DNA from 3 places in the Chthonomonas calidirosea T49 genome. Region 3 is predicted to be linked to each of the others. Evidence: a T-box and tRNA genes for the amino acid it is inferred to sense, from the RefSeq annotation. Region 3 holds a T-box; the other regions hold tRNA genes.

Evidence for each region. The T-box of region 3 lies ahead of CCALI_RS09655 (valine--tRNA ligase). A T-box ahead of a tRNA ligase gene usually reads a tRNA of that ligase, here a tRNA-Val.
Region 1: it encodes a tRNA-Val, which carries the amino acid that the T-box ahead of CCALI_RS09655 (valine--tRNA ligase) is inferred to sense. The anticodon was not compared.
Region 2: it encodes a tRNA-Val, which carries the amino acid that the T-box ahead of CCALI_RS09655 (valine--tRNA ligase) is inferred to sense. The anticodon was not compared.

Annotation. Positions count from the first base shown of each region.
Region 1 is NC_021487.1:2,916,580-2,923,030, reverse strand. It holds gene CCALI_RS16655 (DUF1559 family PulG-like putative transporter) at 1-129, shown strand, start outside; gene CCALI_RS12305 (hypothetical protein) at 340-630, shown strand; gene CCALI_RS15450 (putative glycosyl hydrolase) at 820-2,217, opposite strand; gene CCALI_RS12295 (sugar phosphate isomerase/epimerase family protein) at 2,393-3,148, opposite strand; gene CCALI_RS15445 (hypothetical protein) at 3,285-3,845, opposite strand; gene CCALI_RS15440 (hypothetical protein) at 3,869-4,438, opposite strand; tRNA gene CCALI_RS12285 (tRNA-Val) at 4,599-4,670, shown strand; gene CCALI_RS12280 (VOC family protein) at 4,821-5,192, shown strand; gene CCALI_RS12275 (tetratricopeptide repeat protein) at 5,194-6,451, opposite strand, start outside.
Region 2 is NC_021487.1:67,738-74,188, reverse strand. It holds gene CCALI_RS00355 (hypothetical protein) at 1-666, shown strand, start outside; gene CCALI_RS00350 (glycosyltransferase family 2 protein) at 1,084-1,971, opposite strand; gene CCALI_RS00345 (peroxiredoxin-like family protein) at 2,017-2,595, shown strand; tRNA gene CCALI_RS00340 (tRNA-Val) at 2,705-2,776, shown strand; gene CCALI_RS00335 (ParB/RepB/Spo0J family partition protein) at 3,074-3,988, shown strand; gene CCALI_RS00330 (GspE/PulE family protein) at 4,074-5,366, shown strand; gene CCALI_RS00325 (hypothetical protein) at 5,363-6,397, shown strand.
Region 3 is NC_021487.1:2,318,080-2,324,530, reverse strand. It holds gene CCALI_RS09655 (valine--tRNA ligase) at 1-2,385, opposite strand, end outside; T-box leader at 2,449-2,693, opposite strand; gene CCALI_RS09650 (DUF5679 domain-containing protein) at 2,798-3,043, opposite strand; gene CCALI_RS09645 (hypothetical protein) at 3,040-3,237, opposite strand; gene CCALI_RS09640 (mannose-1-phosphate guanyltransferase) at 3,706-6,249, shown strand; gene CCALI_RS09635 (RuvC family protein) at 6,246-6,451, opposite strand, start outside.

The DNA.
Region 1 (6,451 bases), 600 kb from region 3:
ACCCACGACAACCATCCGCGGGGCTATAATGCGCTCTTCTTCGATGGGCACGCCAAACTGATTCCTTTCGGCCAGAAGTGGCGCACCACCCCCGCAACCGGCTGGCCGCCTCAAGACGCGCCCCAATAGAGCCTTCATCTGCATTCATCCTGTGCGGAGATGAAGGGGTCTTTCCCCCTTCATCTCTTTTTCTTTTGAGCGCTTGAAATACATAGCATAAAACTTTCCGCTTTTTACCTTGTAACATGGGCACAGGACACACAAGCCCCCGATCAAAACCCACCCACCAAGCAGAGCGCCGACTTTTCTGAAAATATTGCGTTCGCAGATACCTGGCAGGTGCTGCGTGGCTTGCCGGGGGTTTACGTTTTGGTGGGAGAGCTAAACGATGATGTAAAGGGCACAGGGCTTACGAAGGAATCTATTCAGACCGCCTTGGAGCAGGAGCTGCGTCGCGTAGGCATTCACGTCTACGATTGGGATGATCCAAAGCAGAAACAGGAGATAGATGACAAAAACGTTCCGATGTTGTACACCAATGTGAATTCCGTGCGTGGCGATGCGCCGTTCGATGACTCTATGCCGCCCATATTGAAGTATCCCGTGAGGAGGATGTTTGGACAGGGCTAAGAATAGATAGCAAAGGCACATCCATTAGCAGGCCGCTGATAATAAAAGGAGTTGATATATGGCACAGCGGTAGTACGACACTGGCTAGCGAAGCCCGTATCTCTGCCAGCGTTCTAGAGGGTGTTAAACAGCTCACCGATAAATTTTGCAACGATTTTCTAAAAGCCAATCCCAAAACGAAGTAGTTGTTTAGGGAGTGCTCTGGGCCAAGCTAACGTTCAGTCCCTCTTGCCACACGAACGAGAGGGTCTGCTCCTGAAGAATAGCTGGCGGTGCGTCGTGAAAGAGGAGGCGGGCAGGATCGTTCGCGATAAAGCGTAGCGTGAGCGTGCAGCGTGCCCCTTTCGGCGGAGGCGCTTTAAGCAGAAGGGTAACCCTATTCCCGTCCACAATGGCCTTTTCAAGCGCGCCCCCAGAGAAGGTGTAGTGCAGCGTATCTCCCGCGGATGAGGCCCCCACACAGCTCGTGAACACGAGCTGAATCCGATGGGGTAGAACCCGCACCTTCACCACTTTCGGGGGCTCGTGATAGGTGGCATCTCCCAGCGAGTAGGCGTAGAGCAGGGTGCCCTGCAGCCCAAGATCGGCGCAGGCTTTTTCAAAGGCCCGTATCCACTCGATGCTGCGCCGATCTTGCGGTTCAGAGCCGATGTCGGCCTGCATGATCAGCGGCATCTGCGGGGCCACTTGCCTAACGGCATTGAAAAGGCTCGCATAGCGTTTCACGTAGTCGGGCGGCAGATCGGGGCGCGACCAGTCCGGCCAATCGGTTTCAAAGCAGATCGCGTCGGGGCGCACCTGGGCAGCGATCGCGGCCGCATCGAGGCCGTAGATATCGGCAAGCTGTTGAGCTGCATTTGGCACATCTAGGGCTAACGTCCAAACACACACCGGTTTGGAGGGGGTTTCTGCACGAATGCCGCCGGGGCCGTTGATGAGATCGTTGAGAAAGGCGATGACGCTGGCGCGTCGAAAGGTGAGCCAGTTCTGCCAAAGCGCCGGATTCCGATTGGGCGCGTTGGGCGATTCGGGGTGCAGGATATCCGGTAGCGGCGAGCCGGGAAACATCTTTTGGAAGCTCGCTTGGCAAGAGGCGCAGAAACAGCCGTACTCTGGGCTTTGCGGGCCGGGATACTCCGGCCAATAGGGCTCCATGAGCGCCACGCCATCGAAGGGATAGGTCTTCAGCATCTTCACGATCTGCTGCTTCTTCCACACACGGTACTGCGGATTGTTGAGGCAAAGGCGCGTAAACCCATCCTGCACCGGATGGCCTTCGAGGTCGCCTCGCGTTACCATTCGCCACGCAGACCAGCCGGCAGGGAGATCTTTACGGCTGTAGACCCCGTTGAGGAACGTGGCGTACCATACGCGCATCCCATGGCGATGGAACGCACGGATGAGGGCGGGTTGAACGTCCGAATCGGCGGTGAGAACGTAGTAGACCACACGATAGCCGTGAACTTTCAGCTCTTGGGCGATCGAGTCGGGCGAACGGTTCTGAAAGTAAGGAAAGCTAGGGTCTATTTCGATGGCGCGCCCGTAGAGGGAGGAGAGTGGGTTTGCCGGTGCTGAGCCGCGAGGCAACGAAAACCCTTTTTTCAAAGAGCAGCCAAGCAGCAGACAGGCGACGAAAACCCACAGCCACCGTTGTCTTTTGTCGCAAGGAGGTTGATACCGCATAGGGTTGGGTTTGCAGGCCCGCTGCGTGCCACAGCGAGCCTGCTCTGTGATGACTTGGGAGTTTGCGGGATGGTTGTTGCTATTTACCCATGGCGCGCAGGTTCTTGAGGCAGCGGTCTACGCACTCCAAGGGTGGATAGGCATAGCTCTCCTGCTCCACGATGTACCACTGCGTTCCCCCAATGGTTTCGCAGAGATGGAAGATCTCCTGCCAGTTAATATCGCCTTCCCCAATTAGCGCTTTATCGTTGGTAGCCGAGTACTCCTTAATGTGCACGGTAAGCGCCCGTCCGGGGTAGCGACGCAGGAACACCGCCGCGTCGGCGCCGCCATGTCGCGCATTGCCCACATCGAACTGCATAACCACTTTGGGCGAGGTGTTGCTGAAAAAGACGTCCCACGGCAGCTCCCCCGTCTCAAGAGGTTGAAACTCCGTATGGTGGTTATGATAGCCGGTGAACATTCCCTCTGGTTCCAGCTTATCTGCGATCTCGTTCATAAGTGCAGCCGTTCGAAGCCAGGCTTCTTTGGACTCGGTGTATTGCCGCGGCAGGCCTGGCACAATGAGGAACTTGTTGCCTATGGTCTTATGAAACTCGATACTTTTGGCCAGCTCATCGCCGAGAAGCGTTTCGATTCCCACATGCGCTCCGCAGCATTTGAGGCCAAAGTCATCGAGCATCTTTCGAAGCTCTGCGGCTCCGTAGCCGTGGTAGCCGGCGAACTCCACCCCCTCATAGCCCATCTGCGCTACCGCTTTCAGCACGCCGGGAAGGTCTTTGGCGCACTCTTCGCGCACCGAATAGAGTTGAAGACCAATAGGTATTTTTGCCATTGTCAGCTCCTTTGTTCTGTTGCTTTTCCGAACACCGCTCAGTATTCTACCACACTATCTCCCCTCAGAAAAGGTAAACGGAGCCCAGGGCGTTCTAGCCCTGCGGGCTAGGCGGTTCCCCTCTCCGCGAAAACGGTTAGGCACGGTAGAAGTGTTCGGCTTGGTCTTGCAAACCCGACTCCCAGTTATCGTGTGCATCGGCCGGTGGCAACCAGGGCGGCAGTTCAAGGAGCAACGCTTCCGCAAGGCCCTCCACATAAGGCTCGTACTCGCGGCGTAACCTGCGAAGGGCAGCCCATCGCTCCGGCTTCCCTATGTCAAGCCCACTGCCCTGTAAGAACTGCGCAAGCGCCCCCTGCTGCGAATCCGGTAACCTATTCAGCGCGCGATTTAGAGGAAGGGAAGCCACTGTGATGTAGCTGATATCTACCACCGCATGACGTGCCATCGCATAGCAGCAGTGGGCGCGCCAGGCCAGTTGGCGTTGAGCGTGCGTGGTCTTATTCAGCCCCACCTTCAGCAGTGCAGTGGCATCGAGAAGCGCCGTGATGGTGGAAAGCCAAGACACCCTATCGTGCTGGGAGCGATAGGCCGTCAGGGTGGGATACGACAGATGGCTCTCCAGCAGTTCGGCACACCAGCGTTCAACCTCCTGCAAGAACACACAAAGAGCTTCAAGGCCGACGGTGCTGTGCACAGCGTCCCCCTCCGCCAGTCGATCTATCTCTGCATGGCGCCGAATAAGCTCGGCCCCACAAGGTGCGAGCCCGCCCGCGAGTCGAGCAGCAGAATGCCGCTCTCCCTGCGCGAAAACGCCTGGTAGAGGGTCGGCACATAGCCGATGACCAGGGCGAGAAATCCGAGGCCTATTCCAGCCGTGACAACGGCCAACGTGCGGGTTCCCAAGGAGGCGCCTTGGCGCTGTAGCCCAAGGGTTACAAAACAGGAGGCGGTATTCAGCACCTCCATCGGAAAACTGGGCGTTCCTTTGGTGAAAGCAAGCGTATCGAACCCCCACTGCACCAAGGCGATGCCGAGCACAAGTCCTAGCGCCCAAAGAGGGATCAGCAGCAGCGTCGCAAGCGGACCATACATGCCAAGCAGAAGCTCCCTTTCTCTGTTACCGCAGAGTCGGGAGAGAGCGACCCAGAGCTGCCAGAAAAGCTTGTGGAAATAGCGGGTAAAGCGAAAGAAGCTTATCACCGAGCGGGGCATAACCACCCACTCGAACGCATCCCATGCAGTTAATAAGGCTAGGGCGGTGCCAACAACGATGCTCAAAACCCCCATGACGGCGCGATCCCTCCTCTCCGTTTCGATGTTATTATGCGCTATTCCCTTTGCAAAGCGTTGTACGTCTTTTGGATAGAATGAGGAGAGCGTTCCTTTTCATGCAAACTTCTATGGCTTGACATCGGAAGAGAGAGGAGTGTAAAATAGGCTCTGTTTTGGGCGGTTGGCTCAGGGGTAGAGCGCTTCCTTGACACGGAAGAGGTCAGTGGTTCAAATCCACTACCGCCCATTTTTGGTTTTGTGTCGGTTGCCAAGTCTTCCAGATAGGTCGAAACGGTTGTTGAGTTAGCAGATCGGCCTGCATGAGGTCAGGCAGGAATAGACGCCTAGCACACCGAATAGGTCTTTAAAAGTGAACCACCTAGAAGGGAGATAGGGGATGGGCTTTACCGTTCGCGAGCTAAACCACGTAGCCATTCACGTAAAAGACCTCGACACCTCTGTGGACTTTTATGAGCGGGTGATGGGGTTACCCCGTATTCCGCGCCCTAATTTTAACTTCCCAGGGGCCTGGTTTGCTCTTGGGAACCAAGAGTTGCACCTCATTGAAGATAAGAATCTCACACCGTGCACACGCCGACACCACCATTTTGCACTTCAGGTTGAAGACACCTACGCGGTCCGGGAGGAGCTAGAAGCGAAGGGCTGGAACCATTTCGTGAGCCATGGCCCTCGCCCCGATGGAGCCATTCAGCTGTTCATCCTCGACCCCGATGGCTATGTCATTGAGCTTGTCTCACCGCCTAAATAGCCTAATCGCCCTTTGCATATTCTAAGACCAACAGCCGATGCGGGTAGTCGATGGTGGCACGTTTGGCGCTCGCCACAAACCCGGTGCCTAAAAGGCCGCCAAATTCAAAATCCTCTGCGGGGTTTATCTGCGAATCGAGCAGATCGGCCCCAAAAGCCGGATTGATCTGCCATTTAAGCGGCGTGCCCTCTTGCGATTCTATTTGAAGGGTTAACGGCTCACGAAACACGATCACTTTCTGATGCGTGTCGCTGGTGCCGATACCAAACTGCCCCTGAATCTGCAGCTCTCTAGCGCTATTCGCTCCCATCTTCTGCTGCAACAGGCGCGCCAGGCGAAGCGAAACAAGCCCCTCGGCATCGGCGCCTGTATCTACCAAAGACCAGGTGGGTTGTGCGTTGAACAGGGTACGTACCACAATATCGCCCTCTTGAAGATGAAACGGAATGGTGACGCTATAGTCATCGGGCTCAGGCGGAGGCGCCTTTGCATCCTTTCCACGGGCAAAGAGGAGGGTCTTTTTCGTGTAGTCAATGGTGATCACGTAGTCGGTAAAGGCGCTGACCCCCAAAATGCCGTCGAAGTTGCCGGGCAGGCTGGAGGAAGTCTCTATCGGTATGGTAGCGAAAGTTTCTGTACCCATCTGCATGCTCGGCGCCAGATAGATGCGGGTAGGCTCTTTGCCGTTCACCCCATAGATAAGAGAACGGGAGATAAGCGGTAGCTGTAGCTTATCGGCCAACGCGCTACTGAGGGTAATGTCGGCACCGCCCCCCGTATCAAACATCAAACGAGCCTGAACATCGCCGATCTGCACCGGCACAACCACATAGTTGCCGGCCAGCTCCACGGGGACGGAAAAGGACTGAACTCCGCCGCCGGTTTCCACCGCCTTCATCTGGCTTTGAGAGATAGGAGCGATCGGCTCGAAGGGGGTACGATTGATAAGACGGCGTAGCAGGGGCAGATGCGATGGCAGCGCCTCCATGGTCAGCGTGTTGGGATGCCCTTTTGGGCAGAGACTGAGGTAGGAAGCGAGGTCTACAAAGTCGCTGAGTCCAAGGGTGTCCTTATTGCTTGCTTCATCTACCACGTAGTACCAAGCCTCGGGCCACAGCGGATGGATATCGGTAGCCTGTAGCAGCAGAGTGCGTGCTCGAGCGTCATCGCCGTTCCACTCATACAGACGTCCTTGGGCGATAAGGCCCCAATAATCTTTGGGATCAAGTTGCAGCGACCGACTAGCTTCGTCTTGTGCA
Region 2 (6,451 bases), 1.2 Mb from region 3:
AAACTCCGCGTTGAGAACGAAATACTTGCCTCGCTTACCAAACATAGCATTCCCTTCCTTATAGAAAAGCTCCACCTCTTCTGCGACCTACAACGGTTCGATATCTGGCAACACTACGGTGCGCGCCAGGCACTAGCAAAAATCATCCCCACCCTCTCTGAAACCGAGCGACTGGTGCTGCCCGCCCGCAGCTATCTTCGCATCTATACACTGCTCTGTCCCCAGCGTGCTGATGAATGGAGACAGGCGCTTAAAAGTTGTCTAGATCCAGAGAACCTTCTCGATGCCGCTTGCATGACAGGTCGATTCGCCGGGATTATTGGTTTGGTGTACGTGCTGTCAGTCCTATCTGACAACTCTCCGTATTACTATTTGCATTTGCGAGGCGATTGGATGGAGAACTCCCCGTCTGACGCGCGCCCAGCAACTCGAACCGAAATGGAGAACCTTTTCCAAGATCATCAGACGTGCCGTGTTCTGCTTCAGCTCTTGGCAAAAACCGGCCAACACCATACCCTACCAGTACTTCGGAGTTTCCTCTCCGATTCAAGGTATGATAGAATCGATTCCGTTCTTAGCCAAGAGGCGGAGAACTGCATCGAGGTCTTAACCCGATCTTTGCAACAGTCCTCCTCTGTAGAAAAATCGTTGGGGCAGCACGCATGAGCTCTCGAAAAAAGAACCTAAGTATATGGGACCTGCTAACTGTCATCTTCGTTCTCGTGATGGTACTGCCGTTTCTCTTCTTTGGCATTATGCTGAGTATGTCTCATGAGGATGGTTTGGGAATAAGTTCGTTTTCGCCCTATAAAGATATTTTTACTCTAATATTCCGAGTTGCAGGGTTTTGCTTTATAATCCCATCCTCTTCATTCTTGTATGTATCCGTAACATTGTAGAACAGTTCGCCAATAGCACACCTGAAAGACGACGAGCGACCAACGACGAAGCCGAAACGACATCCTCAGAGCCAAGGAAGCCCTCTATAGACGAGATGCCAAGATATCGGAGGAGCTCATTCGAGTATCCCCCTCACAAGACGGGTCTATCCTCCCAAGAGGAGAATGAGAATCTTCATCAGCACTAAAGGCCAGATCGCTTCCCGATAAGGCGTCTTAGCAGGCGTTTGCCCATAACACCCATATAGATAAACTCGTTGCGCACCAAACGAGCCACATTAACGACAGCTGCTAGCAGACGCACAGGAGGCGATGCCGTTTTGCGATAGTAGATAAAGCTGCTCCTCAAAAGCAGGCGCGCCATCTGCCGATACTGGCTTTTCACGCTGCCCATCCAGTGGTGTACCACCTCTGCTTGCGGTAAGTAGACAACCCGGTAGCCCGCTCGCTTTATTCGCCAACACCACTCCACCTCCTCATAGAACATAAAAAAGGCCTCATCCAACATCCCAACCTCTTCAATAACCCTCCGTGGCACCATAATGCATGCGCCCGAAACGTGGTCTACGTTCCACTGTACGTCAAAATCATCACGCCCAAACTCGAACTTCAGCCCTAATAAGCGCGAGAAAAGCTTCCTGATCACATCGAAGCCGAGCAGTTCGCGCAATGGAGATGGAAAGGGACGCCCGTTGCGCTGAAGGCTGCCGTCGCTGTTGAGCAGTTTCGGCCCTATGGCTCCCACATCGGGGTGCGCATCCAGATATTCCACCATCCGTCGTAACGCGCCTGGTTTGGGCTCTGTATCTGGGTTCAGCAAAAGACAGTATCGCCCAGAGGCCCGTTTCAATGCCAAATTGTTGGCTTTGGCAAACCCTAAGTTCTCCTTACTTGCGATCAGATGCACTGCGGGAAATTCGGCAGCCACCATGTCGGCGCTGTGGTCTTGTGAAGCGTTATCCACCACCCAAACTTCGTATTCTAAACCCGCGGCCGCCGCTGGCAAACTCGCCAAACAGGCACGAAGCAATTGGCATGTGTTGTAATTTACGATAACAATAGAAAGATCCATCGGTCACCGAAATATGGTAGAATAGTGTGTAGGAGGGAATGGTCTATGCCTTCATCCCTACAAAAGGATACCACGCCGACCTTACAGTTAGGCGAAAAAGCCCCGGATGCCTCCGTCCAATTAGCCGATAGCGGCGAGGCAGTGGCCCTCTCTTGTTTCTGGACTCAACGTCCCACGCTTTTCGTATTCCTTAGGCACTTTGGTTGCCCCTTCTGTGTCGAACTAGTCCATCAACTTCGTCAAGCAAAAGATCAGTTCATCGGTGCCAATGTGCAAGTCGCACTTATTACCCTAGGCACCCCAGAACGTACTCAAAACTTTTGTCAACAACAACGCCTCGACGCACCCTTTATCTGTCTTAGTGACCCCACGAGAGAGGCCTATCGTGCCTTTGCTCTAGGACGTGCCTCGCTCGCCCAGTTCACCACGAGCCACGTCATTTCGAGTGCCTTCCGTGCCATGCTTCATAAACATTTCAGCCTGCTTCCGCAGGGCGATCCTTTCCAAATGCCCGGTGTGTTTCTCGTAGATCACCAGGGCACGATTCGCTATGCTCACTACTATAATGACATCGCTGACAACCCCACCATCAGCGAACTACAAGAGGTCATTCGGCAGTTATGAAAACCTCTTGCAACAAAACGATGATCATGTTTATCCTGAAGACACCGACTCACGGCCTCATAACAGCTTGACAAAACAGCTCTATGCGAGGGTACAATGAATGCAGAATGGGCGGTTGGCTCAGGGGTAGAGCGCCTCGTTCACACCGAGGAGGTCGCTGGTTCAAATCCAGCACTGCCCATTTTTGCATTTTTTAGAAAACCTCAGTCCGTTCCACAATCGCAGCTCGACCCCGCTATCCTCCATGCTCAGCAAGTGACAGTCCTGCTTTGATGTTTCCGAAGAACAGAGTGTCGGCCCTGAGGCGGCAAGCAATAGCCGCCGTGTGGCAGTGATCGTGACGACACCCTCGCGTACCCGCACTCTAAAGTCTCTTACTAACGGAGGGGTCTGTGCTGCTCCGCCTGGCGAAAGCCTGTTGACACCGCTGTAAAAGGTCGTTATAATGGCGTAAACCTGTGGTTTTCGGAGGAGAACTTTGGAAATACGGGCGATTCCCATTGATCATATCCTTGCTGATACCGCACAACCTCGTAAATACCACGATGAGGAGAGTTTGCAGGGACTTGCGGATAGCATCCGGCAGCACGGTTTGCTGAACCCCATTACCGTAACCCCCATCCCCGGCTCTCCTCACTACCGAATCGTCACGGGTGAACGCCGGTGGCGCGCGGCCAAATTGGCACGCCTCGATGCCCTTCCCTGCGTGGTACGAGAGATCACCGACGAGGAGCGCCTCACCGAACAGCTCATCGAAAACCTTCAACGCGAAGACCTGCAGCCCCTCGAAAAAGCGCGCGCTATCCAGCAAATTAAAGAGACCTTGAACCTTACCACCCGCGAAGTCGCTCAGCGGCTAGGCCTGTCGGAACGCTCGGTAAACTATCTTCTCGACCTGCTCACCCTCCCCGAAGAGATCGGCGAGGCCGTCGTCTCTAGCCCCAATAGACCCTCAGCCGGCCAAATTACCGAAAAACACGCACGCTATCTCAAACAGCTGAACTCATACCCCGAATTGCAGCAACAGGTGGTGGAACATATTCAACAAGAGCGTCTCAACAGCGAAGAGACCGAGAAACTCGTTCGCGTCATACGTACCGATCCCCTTCGCGCTCAGGAGATTTTGGAGACTCCTCCCGCTCAAAGGGAACAGATCTATCAGCAACTCCGTGAACTTCCCCACATGGACGATGAGCGTGCCGTTGTCGAGAACCATATGCCAAGTAGTCATGCAGCGCAGAAGGTTTTGGACATATTGCCGCTTCTAGCCGATATCCAAATCGAGCAGCTTCAAGAGGATGAACTAACCGCACTGCAAGAGGCTCTCCACTCCCTACAGATGGTCGTTGAAAGTCTGTTGCATGCCTGCAAACAACGTAGCACAAATTTCTAGCAATACGGTACACTATAGAAAACGGGCTTTTGTCCCATAACCGACAGCCCTTATGCCGATGCTTTGCTGAAGAGGAACAGAAACCATGACCCAGGTTGCACCCCGTGGCCCTTTGGCCTTTCGACTGATTATGCGCGAGGACGGCATCGCGCGAGAGCTTGGTGGTGAACTGACCCAGGCCGTTAGCGAGACCGACTTCTTGCTGCGTAAAGCGCTCGACCTCGGTGCCTCCGACATTCACCTGCAGCCGGAACGCAATCGCATGCTTGTGCGCTATCGCATAGATGGCATTATGCATGATGTGGGGCAACTCTCCATAGACATCGTGCCCAACATTCTCGCACGCCTCAAACTTGCCGCCGGCATGCACATAGACGAACGGAGAGAGCCGCAAGACGGCCGTATTGACATGGAGTACGGCACGCGAAAACTAAGCGCCCGCGTCTCCGTGCTGCCCATGTTGAACGGGGAAAAGATGGTCCTGCGTATTCTCGACCCGGTCGGTGCCAGGGTGGAGTTAGATAAACTGGGAATGCCACCCGACGTGCTGCAAAAGTGGAGCCAGGCCATTCAATCCGCCTATGGCATGGTGCTCGTTACCGGCCCTACAGGTAGCGGCAAAACCTCTACCCTCTACGCCTCCATCAACAAGCTAGACCGCACTCGCCGTAACATCGTTACCGTGGAAGACCCCATTGAGTATGAGTTCGCCGACCACATCACCCAAGTGCAGGTCACGGAACGCATGACGTTTCCGCGCGTTATGAGAGCTTTCCTCCGCCAAGACCCCGACGTCATGATGGTCGGCGAAATGCGCGACCCCGAATCGCTGGCAATCGGCATTCAGGCAAGCCTAACGGGTCATCTCGTTCTCTCCTCCCTCCATACGAACAATGCGGTGGAGACCATCGGCCGCATGATCGACATGGGTGGAGAGCCTTATCTTATCGCCTCCACCCTCCAAGCCGTTATGGCCCAGCGCCTCGTACGTACGATATGTCTTAACTGTAAACAACCCTACCAGCCCCCTCGTGACGAGCTGATCGAAATAGGCCTCAACCCCGATGCGATGCAGGGGAAAACTTTCTACAAAGGCGCTGGCTGCGAACAGTGCCGTAAAACGGGATACCGAGGACGTATCGGCATTTTCGAGATTCTGGTGAGTACACCGGAGTTGCGCGAAATGATCGCCCGTCGAGCCACCATCGGGGAGATCTATGAATACGCCCGTAAAAAACAACAGATGCGTACCATGTTAGAAGACGGCCATCAAAAAATTTTCGCCGGGCTTACAACCCCCAGAGAGGTCTTCACCGCTGTCTACTCCACCATGACCTCTGGTTTGACTCCTGGCATGGAAAACGGAGGGCTGGGATGAGAAGCCGAAGCTTCTTATCCCCCCTCTGTCTGCTCTTTCTTCTCTGCGCGATCGGCCAATGCCTAGGGCAGCTCAATCCGTTCGCCCGTAAGGACAACCCCTTTCTCACCGCCTTCACTCTCGCCTGGCACACTCCTTTGCCCGATGATACAGCACTGTTCGAGCTTTGCCCTATCCGGCAAAATCAACAGGACGACCTTTTGCTGTTGATCGGAACGGAAAGCCCCACCGACTTTCGACGGCGACTTTTGCTTACGCATTGGGATGGCTTTCGCTTTGCAACCGACGCTACGGCCTCTTTTATTGGATGGGCTACGGATCCTCTCATCGCCGGCCACTTCGCCGACTCTTGGCCAACGCTTGCCGCACCAGACGAAACCGATGCGCAACCACCTAAAAACAAAATCGTGAAAACCCCAAAGCTGCCGATGGTGCAGATCGTAACCTCTGGTGGCATCTTTATGTGGAAAGGTGGAGGTTTTGAACGCCTCTGCGATCCCCCACCGGCGCTCCGCTTCAGCCTTATCCGCCCTGGTCAGCTCGACCTCCTGGTCTGCGGTAACGGCGATAATACCTCGGTATGGACGCTGAACGCAGGCAAACTCGTGACCGATGACCTTCACCTGAACCCCACCGAGGAGGGCTACCCCCATTGGGGCACTGGTACCTACCCGTTTGAAGGCCGACAAAACCTCACAACCAACATACTCTACGCTCAAACCTACTGGCAAGGCCAGAGAAGATGGCTCATTGGAGTTTTGACAGCAGGCACAAGCGGAAGCCCAACCGGCACGCCCGATGGCGACCGCCTCATCGTCTATGTGCCTAAAGCTGACGAGCGCGATAAAACCTTCTGGCAACTGACTCGCTTTGACGATTATGAAGAGAGCTGGCGTAGCGATCCGCTGCCGGGCAAAGTCCTCGATGTGCGTATCGGTGACCCACGAGACGACGGGAAAATAGGCCTGCTTGCGCTCGTAGATGAAGGCAAAGGAAAACGCGAACTCTACTGCTTTCAACCAGTGCGGTAATTCCATGATCTGGAGTGTGAACTCAGTCACCTAGTTTTCATAAACACAAACAAC
Region 3 (6,451 bases):
GGTCACTATCGCCCCTGCCACGCGTGCGGTGGGCGGCACGGAAAATTGGGCGCGAAGGTTGCGCAAGGCGCGCGTCACCTCTTGAATTCGCTCCATACCGGCACACGCCTCCGCATCGAGCCGAGTCGGATCGGCTTGCGGGTAGGGCGCCAAGCAGATGGTATCGCCCGTATGGGGCAACCGCTGCCATATCTCCTCGGTAATGAAGGGAATAATGGGGTGCAGCAGGCGAAGAGTGGTTTCCAAAACCTGCGCTAGGAGGGTGCGCACGGTACGTCCCTCTTCCGGCGGCTCGCTGCGAAGCCGCAACTTGGCGATCTCGATGTACCAGTCACAAAAGTCGTCCCAAAAGAAGTGATAGAGGGCGTGGGAGGCGTCGTCCATATCGTAGTTGGCGAGGGCCGCATTCACCTTTCCAATGGTTTCATGCAGCCGCGAGAGTATCCAACGGTCTGGCAGCTGTGTCGGCTCTACAGGGCCCAGGTTGCCATCTGCGGGTAGCTCTTGTCCGTTGGGAGAGGCCAACACCGTTAGCACAAATCGAGAGGCGTTCCACAGCTTGTTACAGAAGGCGGCGGCGATCTCTGTGCGTGCGGCGCTGTAGCGAATATCCTGATTTTTCCCGGCCTGCTGCATAAGGGAGAACCGAGTGGCGTCGGCTCCGAAGCGGTCAATGAGCTCAATAGGGTCTACGCCGTTACCCTTGCTCTTGCTCATGCGCTCCCCTTTTTCATCCAGCACGGTGGCGTGAATGTAGACATCGCGGAAGGGGATAATGGCGCGCTGCTTGCCGTTCTCTTCCAGCAGACCGTCGGCCTCCAGCGTGCGGTCGGCCGGCCTTTTAATAAAGTCAAGCCCCGTCATGATCATGCGGGCGACCCAAAGATAGAGGATCTCTTGTGCCGTGGAAAGCAGATTGGTGGGATAGAAATAGGCAAGCTCTGGCGTTTCGCGCGGCCAACCCAGGGTAGCGTGAGGCCACAGAGCGGACGAGAACCAGGTGTCGAGCACATCTTCATCTTGCCAAACGTTCTGGGTGCCCAGCTTGGTCACCGCCTCTTCGCGACTGCGTGCGAAAGTATGCTGTCGCTCCCCTCCCTCGTCGGTCCACCATACGGGAATGCGATGCCCCCACCACAGCTGCCGACTGATACACCAGTCGCGGATGTTCTCCATCCATCGCAAATAGATTTCGGTGTAGCGCTCGGGAATGAAGCGGATTTTGCCCTGTTTCACCACCTCGATGGCAGGTTGGGCGAGCGGTTTCATCCGCACAAACCACTGTTCGGAAAGCAGCGGCTCGATGACCTCTCCACTGCGGTCGGAGATGGGGGTTTGAATGGTGTAGTCCTCTATTTTTTCAAGGAGACCCAGAGCTTTCATAGCCTCCACCACTTTCTCACGAGCCTCATAGCGGTCCAGGCCGGCGAAGTCGGGGCCGGCGGCCTCCGTCATGCGCCCCTCTTTGTCAATCACCACGATTTGAGGAAGGTTGTGGCGCAGCCCGCATTCGAAGTCGTTTAGGTCGTGGGCTGGGGTCACCTTTACCGCCCCCGAGCCGAACTCCGGTTTGGCATAGTCATCGGGAATAAGTGGGATAAGCCGATTGGTAAGGGGCAGCCGCAACAGGCGTCCGAAGTGAGGCTTATAGCGCGGGTCATCGGGATGGGCGGCCACGGCGGTATCGCCGAGCATCGTCTCCGGACGCGTGGTGGCGATGGTAATGAAGCCGTTACCATCGGCAAACGGGTAGCGAAAATGATAGAGCTTTCCAGGGCGTTCCTCCACGTTAACCTCAATGTCGGACACGGCGGTTTGCAACTTCACATCCCAGTTCACCACGCGCGTGCCGCGGTAGATCAGGCCACGCTCATACCACGAGCCAAACACCTCCATGATGGCCTCTACGTAGGAGGGATCCATGGTAAAGCGCACACGCTGCCAGTCGTAGGAGCAGCCCAGTTTCTCAAACTGATAGTAGATTCGGTTGCCGTACTGCTCGCGCCATTGCCAGCATCGTTCAATGAACCGCTCTCGGCCCAGCTGTTGGCGCGTGAGGCCCTCTTTTTCCAGCTCCCGCTCCACCACGGTCTGCGTGGCGATGCCCGCATGGTCGGTTCCCGGCAGGCAGAGGGTACAAAAGCCGCGCATTCGGTGCCAGCGGGTAAACACATCGAGGATGGTGTTATTGAGTGCATGGCCGATGTGCAAACTACCTGTGATATTGGGAGGGGGGATGGTGATGCAGTAGGGTGGACGCGACGGATCGGGCTCTTCATGGAAGAAGCCCATCTCTTTCCATCGAGCGTACCATCTCTCCTCCACCTGAGAAGGGTCGTAGCTTTTCGGCAGCTCCGCAGGCAAAGCGGAATTTTGGGTTGTCATCGTCCTCAACTCCTCCACACTTTCAAGAGCATTGAAATAGGCCCGCGTCGTTTCCTCTCGAAGAGGAAGGACGCGGGCCTGGTGTACCCACGCGGTACCACCTTCCTTCCCAAGCTGCTGTTGGACAGCTCGGGCGCTTTGGGCGCGATAACGGGCGCACCCGTCGCGCCTACTTAAACCCTTAAGCGAGTTCTTTGGGCGACGCGACTCCGAGGCGACGTTCGACGCGGCCCATCAGGGAGCTCTCAGCATCCACTCCCCTCTCTGTAGATGCGCCCACGTCTACTCCTCCTCTTCTTCGTCTTTCACAATGAGATATGATACTAGTTCTGTATACGGCGGCTGCGTAACGTTTGTTGGCGAGGGCCTCAGAGCCGCAAAGCTCTGCCACGCAAGCCCTTTCTACTAGCCCCTACCGTTCTGTGTTTCTTCGAGCAGCAGCGGCTACGGCCTCCCAACCGCCCAGGCGATACATGGCCTTGCCACAAACGGCACAGTACCCTTTAAGGTCATATCGCCCACGGCGATTGCACACCTGAATGGCGTTTTGCATTTGGCGCTTGGTTCGACAGTGCACACAGTAGCCGATCACCACCGGCTCCGTCTCCACCGTGGCGGTTTGGTTGGAAAGAGGTCCATCGCCTTGCGTGTCGCTCATTTTGCTTTCTTCAGTAGCGGCAGCCCCGTCGGAGCCTCGGTGACCACATAGCCGGTCGGCACGGCATCAAGAGCGCCCGGCTTGATCTCCTTTGCGAAGAAGTAGAGCGTTCGCTTCCCCCCGCGAGACTGGGTTTCTTTACAATGCAGGTAGTACGTCTCGCCTGTCTTTTTGCTTTTCACGGAGTAGGGCATGGCAAGCCTCCTTTTAAAGTGAGAGTGTTAAAGTCGAACCCTCTTCACAAGGCCTAAGCATAGGGAAGCCCGAAAGCTTCCTCGCTGTACCTCGTAGAGTTGCGGGTATAATAGCACAGTCTTCACAGAAACGCAAGTGGTTTTTGGGCGGTTTCGGAAAAAATCTTTTCCGTTCGACCCCTAAGAAGGATTCTAGGCACGTATTGTAGAACTAAAGCGTGTGGTCAAAAGCTGCCGTGCCCACCTTACTGCAGAGGACGCTACGAGTTTTTCGGTAAGGGCAACCCGATTCGCACATTCGTTGGAGTTGTTAGAGAGATAGGTGGCAGACGAAACGTTTCTTGGCGAGGGCAAGGTTTTAACCTACAATGAGCGTTGTTTAAAGCGCCCCGCTCTAGGTGGCAGCTCGACCTATAGAAGACCAATCAAAGTTAAATCGTTCTATTTTTTTACAGAGGTGGCCTACCTATGAAAGCGGTGATCATGGCCGGGGGCGAGGGAACTCGTTTACGTCCTCTTACCTCTCAACGTCCGAAGCCGTTAGTTCCGGTACTGAATATGCCCATTATGGAGCATATTGTGCTGCTGCTGAAAGAGCACGGTATCACAGACATTGTGGTGACCCTCCACTATTTGGCGGATGAAATAGAGGGCTATTTTGGGGATGGCTCGGAGTGGGGCGTGAACCTCATCTACTCCGTGGAAGAGACGCCCTTAGGCACAGCCGGAAGCGTAAAACAGGCGGAATCCTACCTTAAAGACGATACTTTCCTCATCATTAGTGGAGACGCCCTCACCGATATTAATCTTGACCGTGTGATCGAGTACCATCGTAAAAGGAAAAGTCTCGCCACCCTTGTCCTTTCCCACGTTCCCAACCCCCTTGAGTTCGGCGTGGTGATTACGGATGACGAAGGCCGTATTCGCCGCTTTCTTGAAAAGCCTTCCTGGGGTGAGGTGTTCTCGGACACGGTGAACACCGGCATGTACATTTTGGAGCCGAGCATCTTCTCCTACATGGAACCAGGCCAAAACTACGATTGGAGCCATGACATCTTTCCCAAACTGCTGAAGGAGAAAAAGCCGCTCTATGGCTACATCATGGAGAACGACTACTGGTGTGATGTGGGCAACCTTCAGCAATATCGGGAGGCCCAGTATACGGTGCTAGACGGCAATACGCGTGTGCGTATCGGCACCCGCAGCGTCTTGAGCCACACCAACGGGGTTTGGGTGGGCGACGGATGCGAGATCGATCCCTCCGCGCAGATCTTACCTCCGGTGGTTATAGGGCGCAACTGCAAAATCAAAGGGGAGGCCATCGTAGGCCCCTACTCGGTCATCGGAGACAACTGCATTATTGAAGAGCAGGCGAAAGTCCACCGGAGCATTCTGTGGGATAACGTCTATGTGGGGGTGGGCTCTCAGATCAACGCCAGCACCGTCTGCTCTCACACCACCATCGAGTCGGACTGTAATATTCAAGAGGGTGCGGTGATCGGTGCACGCTGCCGCATTGAAAACGGCACCACCATCCGTACCCAGATCAAGCTGTGGCCGGACAAGATCATCGAGGCTGGCAGCATCGTTACAATGAGCCTTATTTGGGGCCAGAAATGGGCTGGCTCCCTCTTTCGAAAGCAGGGCGTTATGGGCATCGCGAACATCGAGCTAACCCCAGATTTCGCCTGCAAATTGGGCGCCTCGTTTGGGGGCTACCTTAAACGTGGCGCCACCGTGGTAACAAGCCGCGATTCGGGGCCGGTTGCCCGCATGATGAAACGCGCCCTCATCTCCGGCCTGCTCTCGGTGGGGGTTAACGTGCTCGATATGCGCTCCATGCCGCTGCCCATCGCACGGCACAGCATCCTCGGCTCGCAGGCCGGTGGCGGCGTCCATGTGCGCATCGCCCCCGACGACCCCAAAATGATCCTCTTCGAGTTCTTCGACGAACAGGGCATCTACGTCGCCCAAAGCGCCGAGCGCAAAATAGAGACCATCTTCTATCGTGAGGACTTTCGGCGCGTGGATGCGGAACAGGTGGGCATTCTGGAGTTTGCCGGGCGCGGCATCGAACAGTACGCCGAGGCCTTCTATCATCGCCTTAACACAGAGGCCATACGAGACCTTCACCTAAAAGTGGTGGCCGACTTCGCCTTCAGTCGCCTCGCCAGCATCTACCCCTCCATGCTTGGGCGCATGGGCGTAGACCTCATCGCACTTAACGCCTATCCCGATGTCCAAAAAACACCCAAGACACCCGAAGCGCGTGCGGCCCTGCTGCCTGGGCTGGCCAGAATTGTGCAGACGCTGCAGGCCGATATGGGAGTGCTGTTTGAAGCCGATGGGGAACGCATGACGTTGGTAAGCGAAGAGGGGCAGGTTATCGGCGGCAATGAGCTTTTAGCGCTGATGATCGCCCTCGTGGCGCGCACCCACCCCCATGCGCGCATTGCCGTGCCCATCACCGCCCCTAGCATCCTTGAACCCATTGTGGCCCTGCACGATGGTACTATCGTGCGATCGCGTACAAACTCCAGAGACCTCATGGAGTTCTGTGTGGCCCGCCCCAACAAAGAGGGCCGTGTGGACTTTGCCGGCGACGATCGAGGCGGATTCATCTTCAGCGAGTTTCAACCCACCTTCGATGCCATGTACGCCTTTGGAAAACTTATGGAGATGCTGGCCACCACTGGCCTGCGCCTCTCCGAACTGGTGCGCGAGCTACCGCCAGCCCACCTCACTCGAACCATGATACGCTGCCCCTGGGATGCCAAAGGGCGCATTATGCGCGTGCTCACCCGTGAGGCCGATTCGCTGATGACCGCGAATAAACAGCATGTGGAGATGGTAGACGGCATCAAGTTCTTTGAAAGGGATGGCTGGGTGTTGGTCTTGCCGGACGCCTCGGAGCCCTACTTCCACATCTATGCCGAATCGAGCTCCCACGAACACGCCCACGAGCTGCTCTGCAAGTACGCCAAAAAGATTGAGCTGCTTCTGCAAGATTAACGTCGCTGTAGCTGCCACCAGCGATCGGCCAAAATGCGGGCAGCGTAGTCGTCATAGGGCCTATCTGGAGTACGGAGGGCGCGTGGCAACAGCTTTTGCCAACCTCGTGCGGGGTTCTCTTGGACAAAAAGGCGGCGTGCCGCCTCCGACGTATAGGCCTCTTCCATTATCACAAGGGGGGTCTCTTCCACCGCTTTCTCCA